2 regions of the Mesorhizobium sp. PL10 genome follow, and region 2 is predicted to be linked to the other one. Evidence: riboswitches for the same ligand, from Rfam matches in the RefSeq annotation. Region 2 holds a riboswitch; the other holds the start of a gene.
The links. A riboswitch is a leader RNA that binds a small molecule or an ion and turns the genes downstream of it on or off. The one in region 2 is predicted to bind thiamine pyrophosphate.
Positions count from the first base shown of each region.

Region 1: another riboswitch for thiamine pyrophosphate. It lies ahead of thiB (thiamine ABC transporter substrate binding subunit); the one in region 2 lies ahead of ACWGTO_RS24500 (YkoF family thiamine/hydroxymethylpyrimidine-binding protein).

Region 1 covers NZ_JBSKBR010000001.1:186,116-195,716, forward strand. The annotation lists gene ACWGTO_RS00915 (ABC-F family ATP-binding cassette domain-containing protein) at 1-995, opposite strand, end outside; gene ACWGTO_RS00920 (thiamine diphosphokinase) at 997-1,641, opposite strand; TPP riboswitch at 1,847-1,961, shown strand; gene thiB (thiamine ABC transporter substrate binding subunit) at 2,005-3,012, shown strand; gene thiP (thiamine/thiamine pyrophosphate ABC transporter permease) at 3,257-4,861, shown strand; gene thiQ (thiamine ABC transporter ATP-binding protein) at 4,870-5,622, shown strand; gene ACWGTO_RS00940 (M48 family metalloprotease) at 5,959-7,365, shown strand; gene ACWGTO_RS00945 (caspase family protein) at 7,427-9,601, opposite strand, start outside.
Region 2 covers NZ_JBSKBR010000017.1:74,017-83,617, forward strand. The annotation lists gene ACWGTO_RS24465 (GcrA cell cycle regulator) at 45-734, opposite strand; gene ACWGTO_RS24470 (hypothetical protein) at 816-1,157, opposite strand; gene ACWGTO_RS24475 (LexA family transcriptional regulator) at 1,238-1,900, shown strand; gene ACWGTO_RS24480 (tetratricopeptide repeat protein) at 1,979-3,091, shown strand; gene ACWGTO_RS24485 (ABC transporter substrate-binding protein) at 3,182-4,186, opposite strand; gene ACWGTO_RS24490 (ABC transporter ATP-binding protein) at 4,183-4,965, opposite strand; gene ACWGTO_RS24495 (ABC transporter permease) at 4,962-5,759, opposite strand; gene ACWGTO_RS24500 (YkoF family thiamine/hydroxymethylpyrimidine-binding protein) at 5,934-6,542, opposite strand; TPP riboswitch at 6,533-6,645, opposite strand; gene ACWGTO_RS24505 (hypothetical protein) at 6,929-7,294, shown strand; gene ACWGTO_RS24510 (DUF2934 domain-containing protein) at 7,423-7,662, opposite strand; gene ACWGTO_RS24515 (hypothetical protein) at 7,755-7,958, opposite strand; gene ACWGTO_RS24520 (DUF1236 domain-containing protein) at 8,059-8,385, opposite strand; gene ACWGTO_RS24525 (DUF982 domain-containing protein) at 8,596-8,904, shown strand; gene ACWGTO_RS24530 (hypothetical protein) at 8,919-9,218, opposite strand; gene ACWGTO_RS24535 (hypothetical protein) at 9,395-9,601, shown strand, end outside.

The sequences.
Region 1 (9,601 bases), on a different contig from region 2:
AACTCACCGGTCAGCATCTTCAACAGCGTCGTCTTGCCGGCACCGTTCGGTCCGACCAGGCCGACCCGGTCGCCGCGCTGGATGCGGGTCGAAAAGCCTTTGACCACGGTGAGGTCGCCAAAGCTCTTCTCGATGTTCTTGGCCTCGATCACCAGCTTGCCGGATTCGGCGGCGTCGCTCGCCACCATGGTGGCCGAGCCTTCGGCGCCGCGATGGCCGCGAAAACGCTGGCGCATGGTCTGGAGTTCGCCGAGGCGGCGCATGTTGCGCTTGCGCCGCGCCGTCACGCCGTAGCGCAGCCAATGTTCCTCGCGCACGATCTGCCGGCCGAGCTTGTGCTGCTCGCGCTCTTCCTCTTCCAGCACCTGGTCACGCCATTCCTCGAAATGGCCAAAGCCCTTGTCCAGGCGGCGGGTCTGGCCGCGGTCGAGCCAGACGGTGGCGCGCGAGACGCGTTCGAGGAAGCGACGGTCGTGCGAAATGACGATCAGCGCCGACGAGGTGCGGACAAGCTCCTCTTCCAGCCACTCGATAACAGACAGATCGAGATGGTTGGTCGGCTCATCAAGCAGCAGAATGTCGGGCTCCGGCGCCATGACGCGGGCAAGCGCGGCACGGCGGGCCTCGCCGCCGGAAAGATCGTTGGGGTTTTCGGTGCCGGTGAGGCCGAGATGCTCCATCAGATAGGTGGCGCGGTAGGGATCGTCGGCGGGACCGAGCCCTGCCTCGACATAGGCCCGGACATTGGCAAAGCCATCCATGTCGGGCATCTGCGGGAGATAACGCACGGTCGCCGAAGGCTGGCGGAACACCTCGCCGTCCTGCGGCTCGATCAGCCCGGCGGCGATCTTCAAGAGCGTAGATTTGCCGGAGCCGTTGCGGCCGACGAGCGCGATCTTGTCGCCGGCGGACGCGGTGAGTTCGGCGCCGTCGAGCAACGGCGTGCCGCCGAAAGTCAGTTTTATCCCGTCGAGGTTGAGAAGGGGCGGGGCCATGTCAGCTTTCAGGCAAGGGATGGGGATGGGCGAGCAGCAGCGCGCGGCCATGGCCAAGTGCGATTTCGAGCTTGCCTTTGACCTCATTGGAGATGGTCAGCGACGAGCCGAAGGCGACCTCGACATGGTCGAGCGGCCATTTGGCACCGGAAACGGTGAGGCCCGAGAGATCGGAAAGGCCAAGCACGGAAAACAGCGTGCCGTCGTCATAGTCGAAGCCGGCCTTGCCCGGCAAAAGGGGGACGCCTTCTTGCGCGCCGCTGGTCAACAGCACTTTTGTACCTGCCTCGGCCAGCCGCAGGCTGAGCGCCAGGTGCAGGTAGGCATGGTCGGCGCGCTTGCCGCCGAAAGCGCCGGCCAGCACCAGGCTGGTGGCGCCGCGCTCCAGTGCGGCGGCGATGGCCAGTTCGCCGTCGGTCTTGTCCTTTTCGGGCGGAAATACCTGGCGCGGCACTGCGGCGAGATCGGCGGGCAGGCCCGCCGGCACGGAATCGAAGTCGCCGACCCAAAGCTCCGGCATCAGGCCGAGCAGGCGGGCATGGCCGATGCCGGCGTCCGCGGCGATGACGCGCGTGCCTTCGACCTGGCGGTCGAGCCGCGGCGTGCCGATGAGGTCGCCGCCAAGCAGGATGGTGAATGTGCTCATATCCGGTGGCCCTTACCAGCCCCGCCGGCGAAACGGAAGGCCGAGCCCTGGCTAGCTTTTTGTTGGGGCATGATCTCCGGACAAAACGGTTCCCGTTTGTCCGAGAAAACCGGTTTCCACTCTTTGCGTTCGCTGACCTTCGGTTCGGGATCATGCGCGAGCAAACTTCCGCTTGCGTGGCACCTTGGCCGGGCCTATGTGTCGAAACGCTCTAACGGGGTGCCGGACGCGATCTTCGCGGACCGGCTGAGAGGCAGTCTCGCCAACCCGCTGAACCTGATCCGGTTTGTCCCGGCGGAGGGATTAGACGCTTCGGACAGCCCGACGCCTCAATTCCTTTCAACACGAACGAAGGAGGCGCCGATGCGCATGTTCTTGTCCCATCTTGTCCCAGCCCTGGGCCTTGCTGTTTCGCTTCTGGCTGTGCCTGCATCCGCGCAGGAAAAACTCACCGTCTACACCTATGAGAGTTTTACTGCCGACTGGGGGCCGGGCCCTGCGGTCAAGAAGGAATTCGAGGCCGAATGCGGCTGCACCCTCGACTTCGTCTCGGTCGCCGACGGCGTCGCGCTGCTCAACCGCGTCAAGCTCGAAGGCGCATCGACCAAGGCCGATATCGTGCTTGGCCTCGACACCAACCTGACCGCGGAAGCCAAGGCCTCCGGGCTGTTCGTCCCGCATGGCGCGGTGGCCGAAAACAACGTGCCGGGCGGCTGGAGCGACGATACTTTCGTCCCCTACGACTATGGCTATTTCGCCGTCGTCTACGACACCGAAAAGCTGAAGAACCCGCCGAAGAGCCTGAAGGAATTGGTCGAGGGCGCCGCTGCAGACAAGATCGTCATCCAGGATCCGCGGACTTCGACGCCGGGCCTCGGCCTGCTGCTGTGGGTCAAATCGGTCTATGGCGACAAGGCTCCGGAAGCCTGGGCGAAGCTCAAGCCGAAGGTGCTGACGGTGACGCCGGGCTGGAGCGAAGCCTACGGCCTGTTCACCAAGGGCGAGGCGCCGATGGTGCTGTCCTACACGACGTCGCCGGCCTACCACATGGTGGCCGAGAACACCGAGCGCTATCAGGCGGCGTCTTTCGAGGAAGGCGAGTATCTGCAGATCGAGGTCGCCGGCATCACCACCACGGGTGAGAAGAACCCGCTGGCACAAAAGTTCATGGCCTTCATGGCCGGGCCGAAATTCCAGGATGTCATTCCGGAGACCAACTGGATGTTCCCGGCGGGGAAGACCGACAAGCCGCTCAACCCGGCGTTCGACAGGCTGGTCATGCCGACCAAGACCTTGCTGTTCAGCCCGGAAGAGGTCGCGGCCAACAGGAAGGCCTGGGTGGATGAGTGGCTTTCGGTGATGAGTAAGTAAATACGCTATTATCGAAAGATGAGTGCTCTACGGCGCCCCCCTCTGTCCTGCCGGACATCTCCCCCACGAGGGGGGAGATTGGCTGTTTCAGCGCTCCGCTCATTCCTGCAACGCCGGCGATTGGCGAGAGCCGTCGTGAAAGCCAATCTCCCCCCTCGTGGGGGAGATGTCCGGCAGGACAGAGGGGGGCGCGAAGGAACGCGGCATTCGCCAAGCCCAGCTAACGCCTCGATGCAGGTGCTGCGTGCAACGCGCACCCTCTGACCCCCGCATCACCGCCGGCATCGTCGCGCTTGCGGCAATCGCGTTGCTGATCGGCGGCGCCTTCGCCGGGCTCATCCGCGAAGGCGCACATGACCTCACAGGCGCTGCGTCCGCCTTCGATCTCTATCTCTTGCGGGTCGTCCGCTTCACGCTCTGGCAGGCAGTCCTCTCGACGCTGCTTTCCGTCGTGCCGGCGCTGTTCGTCGCGCGCGCTCTATCGCGGCACCCGCGCTTCCTTGGCCGCGGCTTCATGTTGCAGCTGTTCACCGTGCCGCTGGCACTGCCGGCCATCGTCGCGGCGCTGGGCACACTGGCGCTCTATGGCCGAGCCGGCTATTTCGCCGCGATCGCCGGCCGAAGCTGGCCCGATATCTATGGCCTGTCGGGCATCCTCATCGCGCATGTCTTCTTCAATCTGCCGCTGGCAACGCGGCTGTTCCTCGAAGCTCTGGGAACGGTGCCTGCCGATCAATGGCGGCTGGCAAGCCAACTCGGCATGGGGGCGAGGCCAGCCTTTCGGCTGATCGAATGGCCGGTGCTGCGGTCGGCTCTGCCTGCTGTCGCCGGGCTTGTCTTCATGCTTTGCATCACCTCCTTCACCATCGTCCTCATCCTTGGCGGCGGGCCGGCGGCGACGACGCTGGAGGTCGCCATCTACCAGGCGCTGCGTTTCGACTTCGATCCGGCGCGGGCTGTGACGCTGACGGTGCTGCAGATTGCGCTGACCTTTGCCGTCGTGCTGGCGCTGACGCGGCTTGGGGCCAATGTGACCGGCGACGCCAACCTGCCGGTGGCGCCACGCCGCTATCTCTCGGCCGGCCCGATCGAAACGGCGCTCAACACGGCGTTGATCGTGCTTGCCTTGCTGTTCGTCGCCGGGCCGATGGCGGCAACCGTCGCATCAGGCCTTGGCGCCGATCTCAGCCGGCTGGCCGGCGAGAGCGCGGTGCGCCAGGCGACGCTGACCAGCGCCGGTCTCGGCCTGCTGGCGGCGTTGCTTTCGGTGGCGCTGTCGCTGTCGCTGATCATGGCGCGCCGGGCGCTGTCGCTAAGCCGTCGCTCCAGCGCGCGTTCGTTGCTCGAACACGCGGCGGACACCGGCGCCGGTTTTGTCCTCGTCGTGCCGCCCATCGTCATCGGGGCCGGCTGGTTTCTCCTGCTGCGCACGTTCAGCGACGTCTTTGCCATCGCGCCCGTCATGGTCATCACCGTCAATGCGGTGATGGCGATGCCTTTTGCCATGCGTGCGATGCGTCCGGCCTATGATGCAGCGAGCGAACGCCACGAAAAGCTGTGCGCACAGCTCGGCATTTCCGGCTGGAACCGGCTACGCTTGGTCGATTGGCCGTCGCTACGGCGGCCGCTGGCCACCGGCTTTGCCTTCGCCATGGCGCTGTCGCTCGGCGACCTTGGCGTCATCGCGCTGTTCGGCAGCGATTCGGTGCAGACCTTGCCCTATCTCCTGCTGGCGCGCATGGGCAGCTACCGCACCGCCGACGCCGCCGGACTGGCTTTGCTGCTCGGGTCGGTCTGCCTGGCTCTGGTGGTCGGCGCGGACTGGTTGGGACGAGGAGAAAGATCGTGACTTCCGCCATGGCAAAAGGCACGGCCGTGCGGCTTGACCAGGTCGCGTTCAGCTATGGCGAGACGCCGTTCCTGTTCGATGTCGAATTCGCAGCGTCGAAGATCACCGCCATCATGGGGGCCAGCGGTTCGGGCAAGTCGACCTTGCTCAATCTGGTCGCCGGCTTCGAGACGCCGCAATCCGGCCGCGTGCTGATCGGCGGCGCCAATGTCGGCGCTTCCGCGCCGTCGGCACGGCCGGTCTCGATGGTGTTCCAGGAAAACAACCTTTTTGCCCATCTCTCTGTCGAGAAGAATGTCGGGCTCGGCCGCTCGCCGTCGCTTAATCTGACGCAAGCCGACCGCGCCGCAATCGCCGAAGCGCTTGAGCGTGTCGGCCTTGCCGGCAAGGAAAAGCGCCTGCCGCGCGAGCTCTCCGGCGGCGAACGGCAGCGCGTGGCGCTCGCCCGCGTGCTGGTGCGCGACCGGCCGGTGCTGCTGCTCGACGAGCCGTTCGCTTCGCTCGGACCCGCACTGCGCGACGACATGCTCGACCTGGTGGCCGGCCTCCATGCCGAGCGCGCGATGACCATGCTGTTCGTCACGCATCAGCCGGAAGACGCGCGCCGCATCGGCGAGGAGATGGTTTTTCTGGACAATGGCAGGGTTGCCGCAACGGGACTTGCCGCCGATTTTTTCGATGGCACTGGCCCTGAAGCGTTTCGACGCTATATCGGCGCAAGTTCGGGCGGTTCACGCCATGTTGCCCGGAAGCGGACATAATTTACGACCAAACCGGCTACAGGTGATGTGGCGCTTGCTTGCCATGGTCCGGTTGATGTGGCTAGGTCCGCCCAGTACCGGTCCGGCACGAGCCGTGATTTGCCCCCTACAGCGCCGCATCCATCCGGATGTGTAAAACGCTGTAGGTTTTTTGATTTGTGCAGGATGTGCCACCGAAAATTCGATTTTTCGCTGGCGTGGACCCCTGGGTCCAGGTCATGCGCCGAGAGCTGAAGGGACGCCGCGCTGTCGACCGGCACTGACACTTTGAGACGCAGACCGCTGGTGCGCTTCCTCGTGCTGGCCGGCCTTGCCGTGGCGCTGGCCAGTTGCCAGATGTTCACGCCGCCCGAGGTGCAGGAATCAGGCTTTCAGCCTTCCGACAAGCCGATCACGGTCGACAATGTCGCTGCCAACAGCAAGCTCGCGGAGCTTGCGAAGGCGCAGCACCCGCGCATCCTCGCCACCTATGGCGGCGAATATTCCGATCCCAAGCTCGAGCGCATGGTGGCCAAGGTCGTCGGCAGCCTGACCGTGGTGTCGGCCAATCCGACCCAGACCTATCGCATCACCATCCTCAATTCGCCCAACGTCAACGCCTTCGCGTTGCCGGGCGGCTATCTCTACGTCACCCGCGGCCTGCTGGCGCTGGCCAATGATTCGGCCGAACTCGCCGCCGTCATCGCGCATGAGATGGGCCACGTCACCGCCAACCATGGCCTGCAGCGCCAGCAGCTCGAGGCCGAGGAAGGGCTGGCGACCAAGGTGGTTTCCGATGTGCTCGGCGACAGCCCGACCGCCAAGGCGGCATTGATCCGCGGCAAGTTGAGGCTGGCGCAGTTCTCGCGCAACCAGGAGCTGGAGGCCGACGCCATCGGCATCAAGTCGATCGGCGAGGCCGGCTACGATCCCTACGCTGCCGGCCGCTTCCTGCAGTCGATGTCGGCCTATACCGATTTCCGTTCGATATCGGGCGCCACCGATGCCAGCCTCGACTTCCTGGCCACGCACCCCAACACGCCGCAGCGCATCGATCTGGCGCAGCGCCACGCCCGCCAGTTCGGTGCGCCGGGCGTCGGCACGCGCGACCGCGATTCCTTCCTGGCCGGCATCGACGGCCTGCTCTACGGCGACACGCCGGAAGAAGGCTATGTGCGCGGCCAGACCTTCCTGCATCCGGGCCTCGGCGTGTCGTTCACCGTGCCGGACGGTTTCATCATCGACAATACGGCGGCGGCAGTGACGGCAACGGGCCCCGGCGACATGGCGATCCGCTTCGACGGCGTATCGATCGACAAGAACCGCGCGCTGACCGACTATATCAGGAGCGGCTGGGTGGCCGGTCTTGACGAGACCAGCGTGCGCCAGGAGACGATCAACGGCAATGAGGCGGCGACCGCGCATGCCGGCGCCGACGGCTGGCAGTTCGACATTGCGGTGATCCGCGCCGGCGGCCAGGTCTACCGGCTTTTGACGGCGGCCCCCTCGGCCAGCTCGACGCTCGATCCTGTGGCGCGCTCGGTCAGCGGCTCGTTCCGCATCCTGAGTGCGGCCGAAAAGGCGGCGCTGAAGCCACTGCACATCCGCGTCGTCACCGTTCAGGCCGGCCAGACCATGGGCTCGCTCTCGGCGCAGATGGTCGGCGTCGACCGCAAGCTCGATCTGTTCAGGGTGCTCAACGCGATGTCGCCGGGCGCCTCGGTTTCGGCCGGCGACAAGGTCAAGATCGTCACGGACAGGTAGCAGCGCAGTCCGGTTCGATAGGGCCTGCCCGTGCGATGCACGGCTGCGGTCACTGCCACTCTCAGAAGTTGCTGTCGGTGTCAGTGTTGGTGTCGGTACCGCCGTCGCCATCTGTACCTTCGCTACTGGTGTTCTCGCCACCACCGGGATTTGCAGAACGGTGCTCGGAACCATCACCGTTGTTGCCGGCCCACGATACCCGGCCGGTTTGCGGCTCGGGTTTCGGGGCCTTCGGTCTTGGCGCGGGTATGGGAACTACCTTTATTTTCGTGATGATTTTCGGGGGCCGGACCTTGCACGCCGGAATAGCCAAGGCGACCCGCTTCGGTGTGCTGAGAACACCCAAGGAATACATCTGTTGCCGCTCCATCCCGGCTCTGAAGAAGGCGAGCGCGCGGTCCGGATCAGCCGGAACACCATTGCGACCTTCCATGAAGATCGACGCAAGATCGTTCATGGCATCGATATGCCCCATCGCCGCAGATTTGAGCAGCAAGTCCAATCCCTTGGCGGCATCACGCTGGACGCCGCGGCCATTGAACAGGGTACGTCCCCACGCGGTCATGGCGTAGGGGTCACCCTTTTCGGATGCGTCCGAGTAGAGGCGGTTGGCCTGTTCGGGATTCGGGGCCGTCCCTATTCCCGACGAGACGATGGAGCCGAGCGCGAAAGCCGCGCGGACGTATCCCTTGTCCGCGGCCTGCTGGATTTCCTGCCTGGCCTCATTGACCTTGCCCGAGGCCAGCAACGCCCGTCCGAGTTGGTAGCGGAAGCGGGCAATCTCTGGATAGACCTTCACCGAGGCCTGGCAGAGCTCAACCGCGTCGTCGCCGATCTCGTTCGCCAGCCGGCCCGGGACAATGCCTTGCAGGTCGAGAGGTTCGCCCGCCGCTCGATCGCAGGGATCGACGCTTGGCGACAGTTTTAGCGTCGCCGCCTTCGACGCGTTGTCGGCACGGATCTGAAAGCCGATCTCGACCGGCGTCGCGGAGCCGATCTGCGCCTCGTAGCGCAATTTGTCGACATCGTCGGCCATCAGACTCGATTGAGGCGACAGGATGCGATCCGGCAGGGACAGCGTCCCCGTTGCCGGATAGCTTGCAAGCTTCAGGCTGATCGACGGGTCCTTGGCCGGGAAATCCAGCTTGAGCGGAATAGGGCCGACGCCGACGGGGATTTCGATGTCGCGGTTTTCGATCGCCTCGGCGGCGTCAGCGATACGAATGCCGCGCTCAATCACCGCCTGCTTTTGCTCGGCGGCGATTGAGGCCATGAGTTGCTTGCCCTCTGCGCCCGCGCCGTTTCTGATCCGCAACAGCAATACACCTTGGGATTCGCCGCCCCACTCGTTGTGCGTGGTGTAGGCCAGCGTTTCCACCTGTTCCTGCGCACCCGTCAATTCGGGGCCGTCCATGTGCAGACGTTGCAGGTCCTTGCCCTCGATCTTTTCGCCCATGGCCAAGGGCTTACCATCAAGCGTCAGTCGTCCAAGTGCCGGCAGGCTGTCGATGCTGACGCTGACTGCGCCGCCGTCGACGTCAACTGGCGCCGGCAGATCCAGCGCGACTGGCCCGATACCGGACGGGACGATCTTCTCCAGCACCGGTGGCAGCGCCGGGTGGTTGGCGCGGGGCATCAGAAAGACATCGTCGAGAAGCGAGGAATTCTCCCATGGAACCTGCTTGCCATCGGTTGCCTTGACCACGTCGCGGCGCACGGCGGCCATGACGGCCCTGATCTCCTGGTTCGGCGCCAACGCACGACGGGAGAAGGCGGAAGAAAATGGGCTGAGATTGCCGCGCCCGTCATAGGCAAAGGCTCCCGGCTCGGTGGCAAAGGCGATCAGTGCGTTCTCAGAACCCTTCACCTGCGCCAATCCGCTACCGCTGGCGACGATCAGCTGGTCGCGAAGCCAATAGTTCTTACGTGGAAAAGGATTGTTGCGGCAGGCGTCGAGGATGATCACCTGGATTTTCGATTTCGAGCGCAACTGCTGCAACATGTCATCGAGCTTGATTGCCTGAACTTCCACGTCGGCCGCATCCTTAAGCGTGGCGTCGACCGGGATGAGAAAGTTCTCGCCGCCGATCTGGAAGCCGTGGCCCGAATAATAGACCACCGCGAGATCAGCACCGTCAGCCGCCGCGAGATAGGTGCGGAAACGCTGCTCGAGCTGAAGTCTGGTCAAATCCTTGGCGACGAAAACGTCGAAGCCGGCCGTCCGGAACGTGTTTGC
Region 2 (9,601 bases):
ACCTCTCCCCCGCGTTGCGGGGGCGAGGAACCGAGCCTAGCCGCCTAAACCACCTCGGCCACAGGCCGGTGGAAGCGCGCCTGATGGTAGGCGCAATAGCTCTTCAGAGCCCTTGTGCGCAGGCCGCAGCACAGCATCTCGGGCCCCGACCGGCTGCCGGGCGCATCGTTTTCAGGGTCTTCCTCCAGCGTCAGGTCGAGCGGCGCGCGGCAGCGGTCGAACAGGCAGTCGATGAGGCGCATGGCGGCGACATGCGGCTGGCGCCCGATGGCGGCAGGGCGCGGCGCCGGGATCTTGAAACGGTAGATTTCGCCATCCACCACCAGCCGCCCCTCACCCGGGATCGAACGTGCCGGCCGAGACGACAGTGGCTTGGCCAGTGGCTGACGGACCGGTTCGGCGACCGGCATGGTTGGTATTGCGTGCTTCGAAGCGTCTGGCCGCCTTGCGAGCGTGCCCTGCTGCACCGGCGCGGTCTTCCTGGCCGTAGTCTCGTTATCCGCAGTCTTCCGTGTGGCATTCTTCCTGGGCCGGCCGCCGGATCGGCCGCCCTTGGGATTGGCGAAGCCGATGGTCTTCAGCGCAGCGTTGCGGTGGACGATGCCGATGATGGCGTTGCGCGAGACCGGGCTGCCGCGCAACGCCGTAAAGCGGACGGCGATCCTGGTTGCCGACAGGCCGTCTTTCAACCAGACGGCAATCTCCTGCAATTCGGTGTCGGTATAGGCAGTCATGTCGGATCCATTGATTTGCGCGCAAAGGCGAGCGCTCGGCCTGACGGCCGGGCAGGTTCAAAAGAGTGTGGTTTGATGTCGTCAGGCGGCCGGCAGGGCGCCGGCGACGAGGTTTCGCAATGCGGCTTCGGCCGCCATCCTGGTGAGGCCGGAAACCGCTCTGCCCGTCAGCCGGTCGAACAGGATGACGGTGCCGTCTTCGGTGCGGATACAGGAGACGCCGCCGGCATCGGCGGCGCCCTGAGGCAGAGAGGTGGCCGGAGCCGGGAGAGGAACGGCTCCGGCCACTCCGGTCGACAGGGGGAGTTCGACCGGATCCGGGGCAAAAGCCCCGGTTTGCGTCCGGACCGGGGAGGAGGACAGCCCGGACGATTGGAGAAAGCTTACGATGCCTGCGGAAACGCTTGCGGTTTGTTCGATCATGCGCTAAGCGTACGATATGTACGAAACGCACGCAAGCGAAATCGTACAATACGGACGATAATTTTCAGGCAATTTGTACGATGCAGGAACCGAAGCACAGATTGCAGCAGGCACGGGCGGAGGCGGGTTATGCCTCGCCGAGCGATGCCGCGCGGGCATTGCGCGACATCAACAAGAACACGCTGATCAGCCACGAGAACGGCAACCGGCCGCTGTCGCGCAAGGCGGCGGAGAAATATGGCCGCCTGTTCGGCGTCGATCCCGGCTGGCTCTTGTTCAATGGCGAGGGCGGCAGCCTTTCGGGCGGCCATTTCGGCTTTGACGAGGCGGGCCGGCAGATCCCGATGCCGTCGCTGGCCACGGTCGACGTGCCCATCGTCTCGTGGATCAGCGCCGGCGAACTCGGCAGCCAGGACATGGTGGTCAATCTCAGCGATTATCCGACCATCCCCACCACCGATCTCGAGCAGGGCCAATGGATCGCGCTGCGCGTCGACGGTCCGTCGATGAACAAGATCTCGCCGCCGGATTCGATCATCTTCGTCAACCTCAGGGACAAGCGGCTGGTGACCAATGGCTGCTACGTCATTTCGGACGAAAGCGGCCAAGCCACCTACAAACGCTATCGCCCCAACGAGAACCCGCCCTTCCAGCCGGCCTCGTACATGGACATCCCGCCGCCGGCGCTGGAAGGCGCCATCACCATCATCGGCCGGGTGAAGCGCTCGATGATCGATATGTGAGGGGCTACAGCCGCGGCACCGCTTTGCCTTCGGCCTCGAAATCTGAACGTTGCTCTTTCTCGACGCCGCAATTTCTGCTTGCATGGCAAGCAGCCGTCGGTGTCGGCCGAGGTCAATGGTTTTCGGGGGAGAACCGGCGAAATGACGAACCGGGAAGGCGTGGGCGAAAGCCGGCTGATACGGCTGGTGCGAAAATGGCGCCTGCCGCTGTTGCTGCTGCTGACCGGCCTCGTCGCGGTGGACGTCCGCGGCGCGATGGGGATCGCCGCCAATCTCACCTATGCGGCCTGCATCGGCAATGCGGCCGACCCCAGCCGGCGGATCGAAGCCTGCACGCAAATCATCGATAACCAGGCCGACGCTCCTGACAAGCGTGCGACAGCCTACTTCAAGCGCGCCTACGCCTGGTCCATGGAAGGTGATCTCGACCGCGCCATCGCCGATAGCGACCAGGCGATAGGCCTCAATCCTGAATACGCATCCGCTTACTACAACCGAGGCTACGACTGGGCCACGAAAGGCGATTACGACCGGGCCATTGCCGATTATGGTCAGGCGATCGCCTTCGACCCGAAAAGCAGCGCTGCTTACAACAACCGAGGCCTTGCCTGGTCGTACAAGGGCGACAATGACCGGGCCATCGCGGATTACAACCTGGCGATCATCGCCGATCCCAAGAACGCATCCGCATACCTCAACCGGGGCGGCGCATGGGCGGCGGAGGGTGCCTTCGATCACGCCATCGCCGACTACAACCGGGCCATTGCCCTCGATCCGACACTCATCGGGGTCTATGAAAACCGTGGCCTGAGCTGGGGCGGCAAAGGCGACTACAACCGCGCCATCGCCGATTTCAACGTGGCTATCGGCCTCGATCCGAAACGCGCCTACGCCTACTACGGCCGGGGCCTAGCCTGGTCAAACAAGGGCGACGACGACCGCGCCATCGCCGACTACGACAAGGCCGTGGACCTCGACCCGAAGTTGGTCGATGCCTACTACGCGCTGGGCCTCGCCTGGGCGCACAAGGGCGACCACGACCAGGCCATCGTCGACTACGACCAGGCAATCGCGCTCAATCAGAAATCCGCCGATTTCTACAACGCCCGAAGCGCCTCCTGGAAGGCGAAGGGGAACCGCGAACGCGCCGAGGCCGACCGGAAGACGGCGGCAAGCCTCGGAGGGAAGTAGTTGCCAGAAAGGAAGGTCGCGTTCCTTCGCACCCCCCTCTGACCTACCGGCCATTTCCCCCGCAAGGGGGGAGATCAGCAGTTCGAGCCCTTACGCCAGAAACTCGTTCGTGAAATACGCTCCAAAGTCCGGTCGCTCCTTCAGCGCCTTGCTGTCGGCGTCGAGCAATATTCCGGCGTTGAAGAGGTAGGTTCCGATCGCCTCGATCTTGGCCTTGTCGATGGTGCCGATGACGCCGGCCTCGCTTCTGAGGAAGTGCCCGTCGACCAGCATCTTCAGCGAGGCGTGGATCAGGACCGGGTCGGTCAGAGCATCCTTGTTGGAAGCGACCAGGAGATCGCTGGCTTCCTGCGGGTGGTCGACGGCAAACTGATAGCCGCGCCGCGTTGCCTCGACGAAGGCCGACGCCGCCTTCGGGTTTGCCTGGAGATAGGCATCGCTTGAGGCAATGAGGGTGGTGTGCTCGTCGGGCACGCCGTAATCGGCGTAGCGGAAGCTGCGCTGCCTGATGCCTTTCAGTTCGGCATCGACGCCTTCCCAGGTCGAGACCTCCAGCGTGAAATCGACAGAGCCGTTGGCCAGCGCCTCATAGGCCGAGGTGCCGAGCGTCACCGTCTCGAAACTGCTCTTGCCGCCATCGTGGCGGATGATGGTCGAGATCAGCGTGTTTTCCCAGGCGCTGCCGAAGCCGCCATAGGTCAGGCCGTCAAGATTCCTAGGGCTCTTGATCTCGCTGCGATCCGCGTTGAAGACCAGCCGACCGGTCTCCTGCTGCACCACGGCGTAGACCGCCTTGAGATCGGCGCCGGCGGCGCGCTGGGTGAACAGGCCAACGCCGGCAATGCCGAAATCGGCGACGCGGCTGGCGACCAGCGTGCCGGCGCCGGTGTCGCCATAGGGCAGGATGTCGACGTCGAGCCCGGCCTCGTCGTAGAAACCCTTGTCGCGGGCCACGAACAGGCCGATGTGGTTGGTGTTGACGGTCCAGTCGAGCGCGACGGTGATTTTTTGCGCAGCCGCATGAGCGCGCGAGGCCAGCGGCAGTCCGGCAGCCAGCGTCAAAAGCAGGGCTTGCCGGCGGGTGAAGTCGGTCATGATGATCTCCTTTGGAGGGTCTGCGGGAACGAGGCTCGGTCAGCCCCGGGATTGAGCAGCGTGTCGAGGATTTCGGCTTCGAGCACCGCTGCCTGGCACGCGGCATCGCCGCCGGTGGCGCGCGGGCGTGGCAGCGGCACGGCGATCTCGCTGATGATGCGGGCTGGCCGCGCCGACAGCACATAGATGCGATCGGAGAGGTACACGGCTTCGCGCACATCATGGGTGATCAGCAGCGCCGTCCAGCGGTGGCGCCGCCACATGCCTTCCAGCCAGCGCTGCATGGCCATGCGTGTCAGCGCATCCAGCGCGCCAAAGGGTTCGTCGAGCAGCAGCATGTCGCGCTGTTGCACCACGGTGCGCAAAAGGGCGGCGCGCTGGCGCATGCCGCCGGAGAGTTCCGCCGGCCAGGCGCACTCGAAGCCGGCAAGGCCGAATTCGGCAAACAGCGGCGCGACCTGCTCGCGAGCGGCCCGGCGTGGCACGCCCTGCACTTCCAGCCCCAGCGTCACATTGTCGATGACGCGCCGCCACGGCATCAGCGCATCGCGCTGCGGCATGAAGGCGAACGGGCTGCCCTGCAATCGCGCGCCGTCGAAGCGCATGTCGCCCTCGCCTTTCAGCGCGCCGATCAGCACTTGGAACAGCGTCGACTTGCCGGCGCCGGAGGGGCCGAGGATGGAGACGAACTCGCCGGCCGCGACATGGAGCGAAATGCCGGCAAGCACCTCCAGTGCACCGAAGTTTTTTCTGACGTCGCGGAGTTCGAGACGCGTCATTGGCGGCTCTCTCCCGAAGGCTTGCGGTCGCGGCTCTCGTTCCCGGCATTTTCCCAGGGCATGGCGAGGCGCTGGATGAGCACCGCAAGGCCGAACAACGCAAGCGTGAGCGCCGCGCTGACGGCGACGGCGGCCAACACCAGATCGGGGCGAAAATTGTTCTTGGCGTTGAGCATGTAGATGCCCAGCCCCTTCGCCGCGCCCGCATATTCGGCGAAGATCGCGCCGACCACGGCATAGGTGATGGAGATGCGCAGCCCGGCGAAGAAATAGGGCAGCGCCGAAGGCAGCCGCGCCAGCCAGAAGGTGCGCCAGCGCCCTGCCCCCATGGCGGCGAGCATCTGGGAAATCTCCTTGCTCGTCGCGGCGAACCCCTCGACCAGCGCCACCATCATCGGGAAGAAGGTGACGAGCGCGACCAGCAGGATCTTTGGCATCAGCCCGAAGCCGAACCACAGCACGATGAGCGGCGCGATCGCCACCAGCGGCAAGGTCTGGCTGACGATCAGCAGCGGGAAGAGCGCGCGGCGCAGCGGGGCCAAGAAATCGACCAGCGCCGACAGCACGAAGGCAGCCACCAGCGAGCAGGCAAAGCCGGCTGATGTGGCGCGGATGGTGGGAAGCGTGTTTTCGGCGAGTGCTGCGCGATTATCCCAGGCCTGCAGCAGCACGCGCGACGGCGCCGGCAGCATGGTGGGCGCTGCGCCGCCATAGCGGGCATAGCATTCCCACGCCGCGAGGAGCAGGGCGAAGGAAAGGGCGGCGGGTGCAGTTCTGGCGATGACTGAGGCCACAGCTGATCTCCCCCCTTGTGGGGGAGATTGGATGTCGCCTCCGCCATCGCCAATCGCCGAAGCTTCCCCTTCGCCCTGCAGCTCAAGGTCAGATGTGAAGGCATCTCCTCCACGCAATGGGTTGGGCAAAACAGCCACGGCAATTTCCCTCGACGGCACGCGAAAAAGCGCGGCTCAGACGGCGCTCGGGCTGTTCGCCGAAATCGTGATGTCGAGGGTGACGTGGCCGGCGCCGGGGCCGAAGCGGCAGAAGGCCTCCGTGAGCGTTGCAAACACCGCGCCGGCATCGCCACGCAGTTTGGTGCAGAAGTTCTTTGAGCGATCAAAGACGCCGGACTGCTTCAGGAAATCGATGCAGCCATAGATTTCATCCATATGGTCGCCCGTGCCCATCACATAGAGCGAGAACTGCGCTGCCACCGGCTGGTCGGTCGATGGCGTCGCCTGGACGGCACGGATCGCGGCGACCTTGCGCTCGTCCAGCGGAATGGCGGGTCCGCCGGTCTGGTCGGAGCGGCAGATCGGATCGTCGGGCTCACCCGGACAGCCGCGCGAAACCGCAGCCGAAAGCACGCAGTGCCTGCCGCTTTTGGCCGCCGCCACGAACAGGTCGCGCATGGCGGGGAACAGCACTTCGGGCGGCCCGACCAAAAGCGTCGAGATGTCGTCGGTCTCGATCCGCAGCCGGTCACGCCAGGGGTCGAGCGCGCCAAGCGCGCCAAGGATGACGCCGACGAAATCGTCGGTCATGGGATAAAGGGAAATCTGTGCGCCTGAAAACATCGCCCGCCTCGCTCCGCTGGTATTATCCAGATCAGCTTTAGGGTCCGAAGGCTTGCCGCCCGCATCTCAGCCCCGACCATACGGAGCACCCCTGTGGATGCGCGGGTTAAAGCACTGTTCGAGGCATTGGGGAAGCCGTTTTGTTGAGGGGTTGCGGGAAAGTGTTTGGGCCACATGGGCGGGGGTCCCCGCTCCCCATGGTATAAGATTTTCACGGATTTCTTCTAACTTGCTTGAAATTCAAGCCGATACAGGCAATCGGTGCGGATTAGCTGGCCCGATAATTCCGCAGTGCATTGGCACCCTTATCGTTCAAATTGTACGCTATTTGCTTGACGCAATTTCGTACGTAAAGTACGATTGCTCTTTTCAACAAGGGGAATTCCGTGAGCACAGCGAACCATGCCGCCTTCGCCGACCTCTCCCGCCCGCTGTTGCCGCTGCCGCTGCTGTCGTCCTTGTCGCTCGACCAGCGCGAACGCCTTGCCGGAGCTTGGCGAATGGCCAGCCAGGACATCGCCGACGATATCCGTTTCATCCGCCAGTATCTGAAGGTGATTGCAGAGAAGGAGGAGAGGCTGTCGACCGGCACGCTCGTTCACAGCCGCGCCTATGTCGAGGCCTGCGCCGGCTGGCTGCCGCAAACGGTGGCGCGCTATCTTCGACACCTGCGCCAGATCACCGAATGCGAACTGGCCATGACAGCTGCCGGTATCCGCTTTGCGCTGTCGTCGTGTGCCTGGGAGGCATGAGACGCGGTTAGCCAAACAAAACAAAATTGCGCTGCCCATTGCAGCCGCAATTCGTCAGGTTGAGAGGCTCGGCTCAACGGCGAGCGCCAAGGACGGGCGACTTCAGCCTTGCCCTATTTCGACTTGCCCTATTTGGACTTGGCCTTGCCGGACTTTGCAGCCGCCGGCTTTGCGGCCTTTGGCTTGGCGTCGGCCTTGGCGGGCTTCGCAGCAGCCTTCTTCGCCGCTTTCTTCGGCTTGGCGGATGCGCCATCGATTTCAGCCGTGGCCTGTTCCCAGTGCTCCTGATGCGCACCTTCGGGCCGGCCGGCGTTTTCCCAAATCTCGTGCGCCCGCTGGCGAATACGGTCCTGTTTGTCGTCCGTCACTTAAGCCTCCGTGGTTGGGTCCGATCGGTTGGTCCAGATTCCACGAAAACATTAGCCGAAAATTCAGCCGGCGTCTTGAGGGACGAGACGTCTCAGTGCTGATCCGAAACCACGGCGACGCCCAGTAGCGCCGCCTTCTTGACAATCAGCCCGGCCAGGTCGGCATCCGAACGATCGGTTCCGGTGCGCTCGCGCAGGAGCGCGATTGCTTCCTTCATTGACAGCAGCGCGGTGCTGCGCTCAGCCAACAGCTTGTCACAACACGCCGCCACATTGGTCTCGACATGCGGCAACATGGCAATGCTCCTTTCTTTTCGTCCTTTGGCCCTGCCGCCCTTCTTGGGAAGAACGACAGGGCCTGTATCACCGATAAATAGTCAGGTCGGTTGTCGAGCGTTACTCGACCACCTCGACAATTCTTCGCGTGCTGGGATCGACCAGCACGGTGTGGTTGTCGACGACGGCGTATCTGTACTGAACGTCAGGAACCTCCTGCAACTCGACAGTGTCGGGCAAGGCAGAGCCGACATTCAATTCGACGCCGAGCAGATTGATCGAGGCAAGCGGATGTTTCTTTACGTATTGGCGCACGACCGTGCGCTGTTCGGGGGTGATGATCACCTGCTGCTGTGCCGGCTGCGTGACGATGACCTCATCGGCGGCGGCAACGCCGAGGCCGGCGATCATGGCGAGCCCGGCGACGGGAATAAGGACGGTTTTCATCTTCGTCTCCTGTCGTTGTGTGCGAGCTCCGCCGTGTCCCCGCACGAGGCGAAAACAGCACAAATCGAGATGGCGGGCTCCTGGAGGCAAACGCCGCCAGTACGGTCTTGTTCCGCAAGCGGATACTAAATTGATCGCCTTTCAGCCCATGTCAGCTGGAACCGCATCGGCCTGTTCGCATTGAAGACGATCCCTCAGGAGACCTTTAATATGGACGATTTGCGGCTCCAAATTCCCGTGGCGATTGCGGTGGGCGCCGGCTTCAAACGCAACATCGCGACGTTGGCCGAGATGCATAATTTTCTCAAGGAATGGCCGCAGGCCAGACGCGGCAAGTTCTACGACACGGCAGTGAGGGCCTGCGAAATGGCCAGGGCCGGACACTTGACCAAGGACCAGGCGCGGCGGGCTTTCACAACCTTTGCCGAAACGGTCGGCATTGCGTGGACCGGCATTGATCCGGTGACTGCGCTACGCCTGGCCAAGGCTGGAACCGGCCGGCCTCGGCTCATACTGTAAGGCCTCAACCGAGATCATTGCTTCGGCGGCTGCACAGGCACCTCGCCGGGCTTGATCACCGGCGTCTTGCCCTGATCCGGCGGCGGCTGCGTCATGCCCTGATCACCGCTGGGTGGCGGCTGCAACACGCCGCCGCAAGAACCAAGATCGGCGGTCGAATTGCCGTTGCCGTCTTCGGCGGGAGGCGGCTGCTGGCCGTTGTCCTGGGGCTGCGCCTGGCAAGGCACGGAAGGAGCTCCCTCGCCGCTGTCTTGCGCGGCGGCAGCGCCGGTAAGGGCCAGCAGCGCGCACGGCAAGAAAACAAAAATCTTCATTGTCCGGTCTCCGTCTGGGAATCGTCTTCGTTTTGGCAAATGCAGCCCAGCGGCAATTGGTTCCCCCCAGTGGTTCCAGGTCATTCCCCAAGCAAGGTGGACCGGTTTCGGGAACCTGCTTGCCAGCGGCGAGTTCCACTTTCTCGATGCAGAGGACCGACCCAGGGAGAAAAATTATGGACCCGCGGAGAAAGCGAAGCGACGAAGTGGAAGCGCCGGCACCGAGCCAGCAGGACTGGGATGCGCTGCGCGGCGCAAGGATCCTGCCCGACGCAGCAGATGAGGAAAGCCTGCCGGACACCACCGGTGTCGAGAAGGAAGGCGACCTGCCGGAGGAAGACGACGACAACCCCTATCAGGACAGTGACGATGCCTTGCCCGAC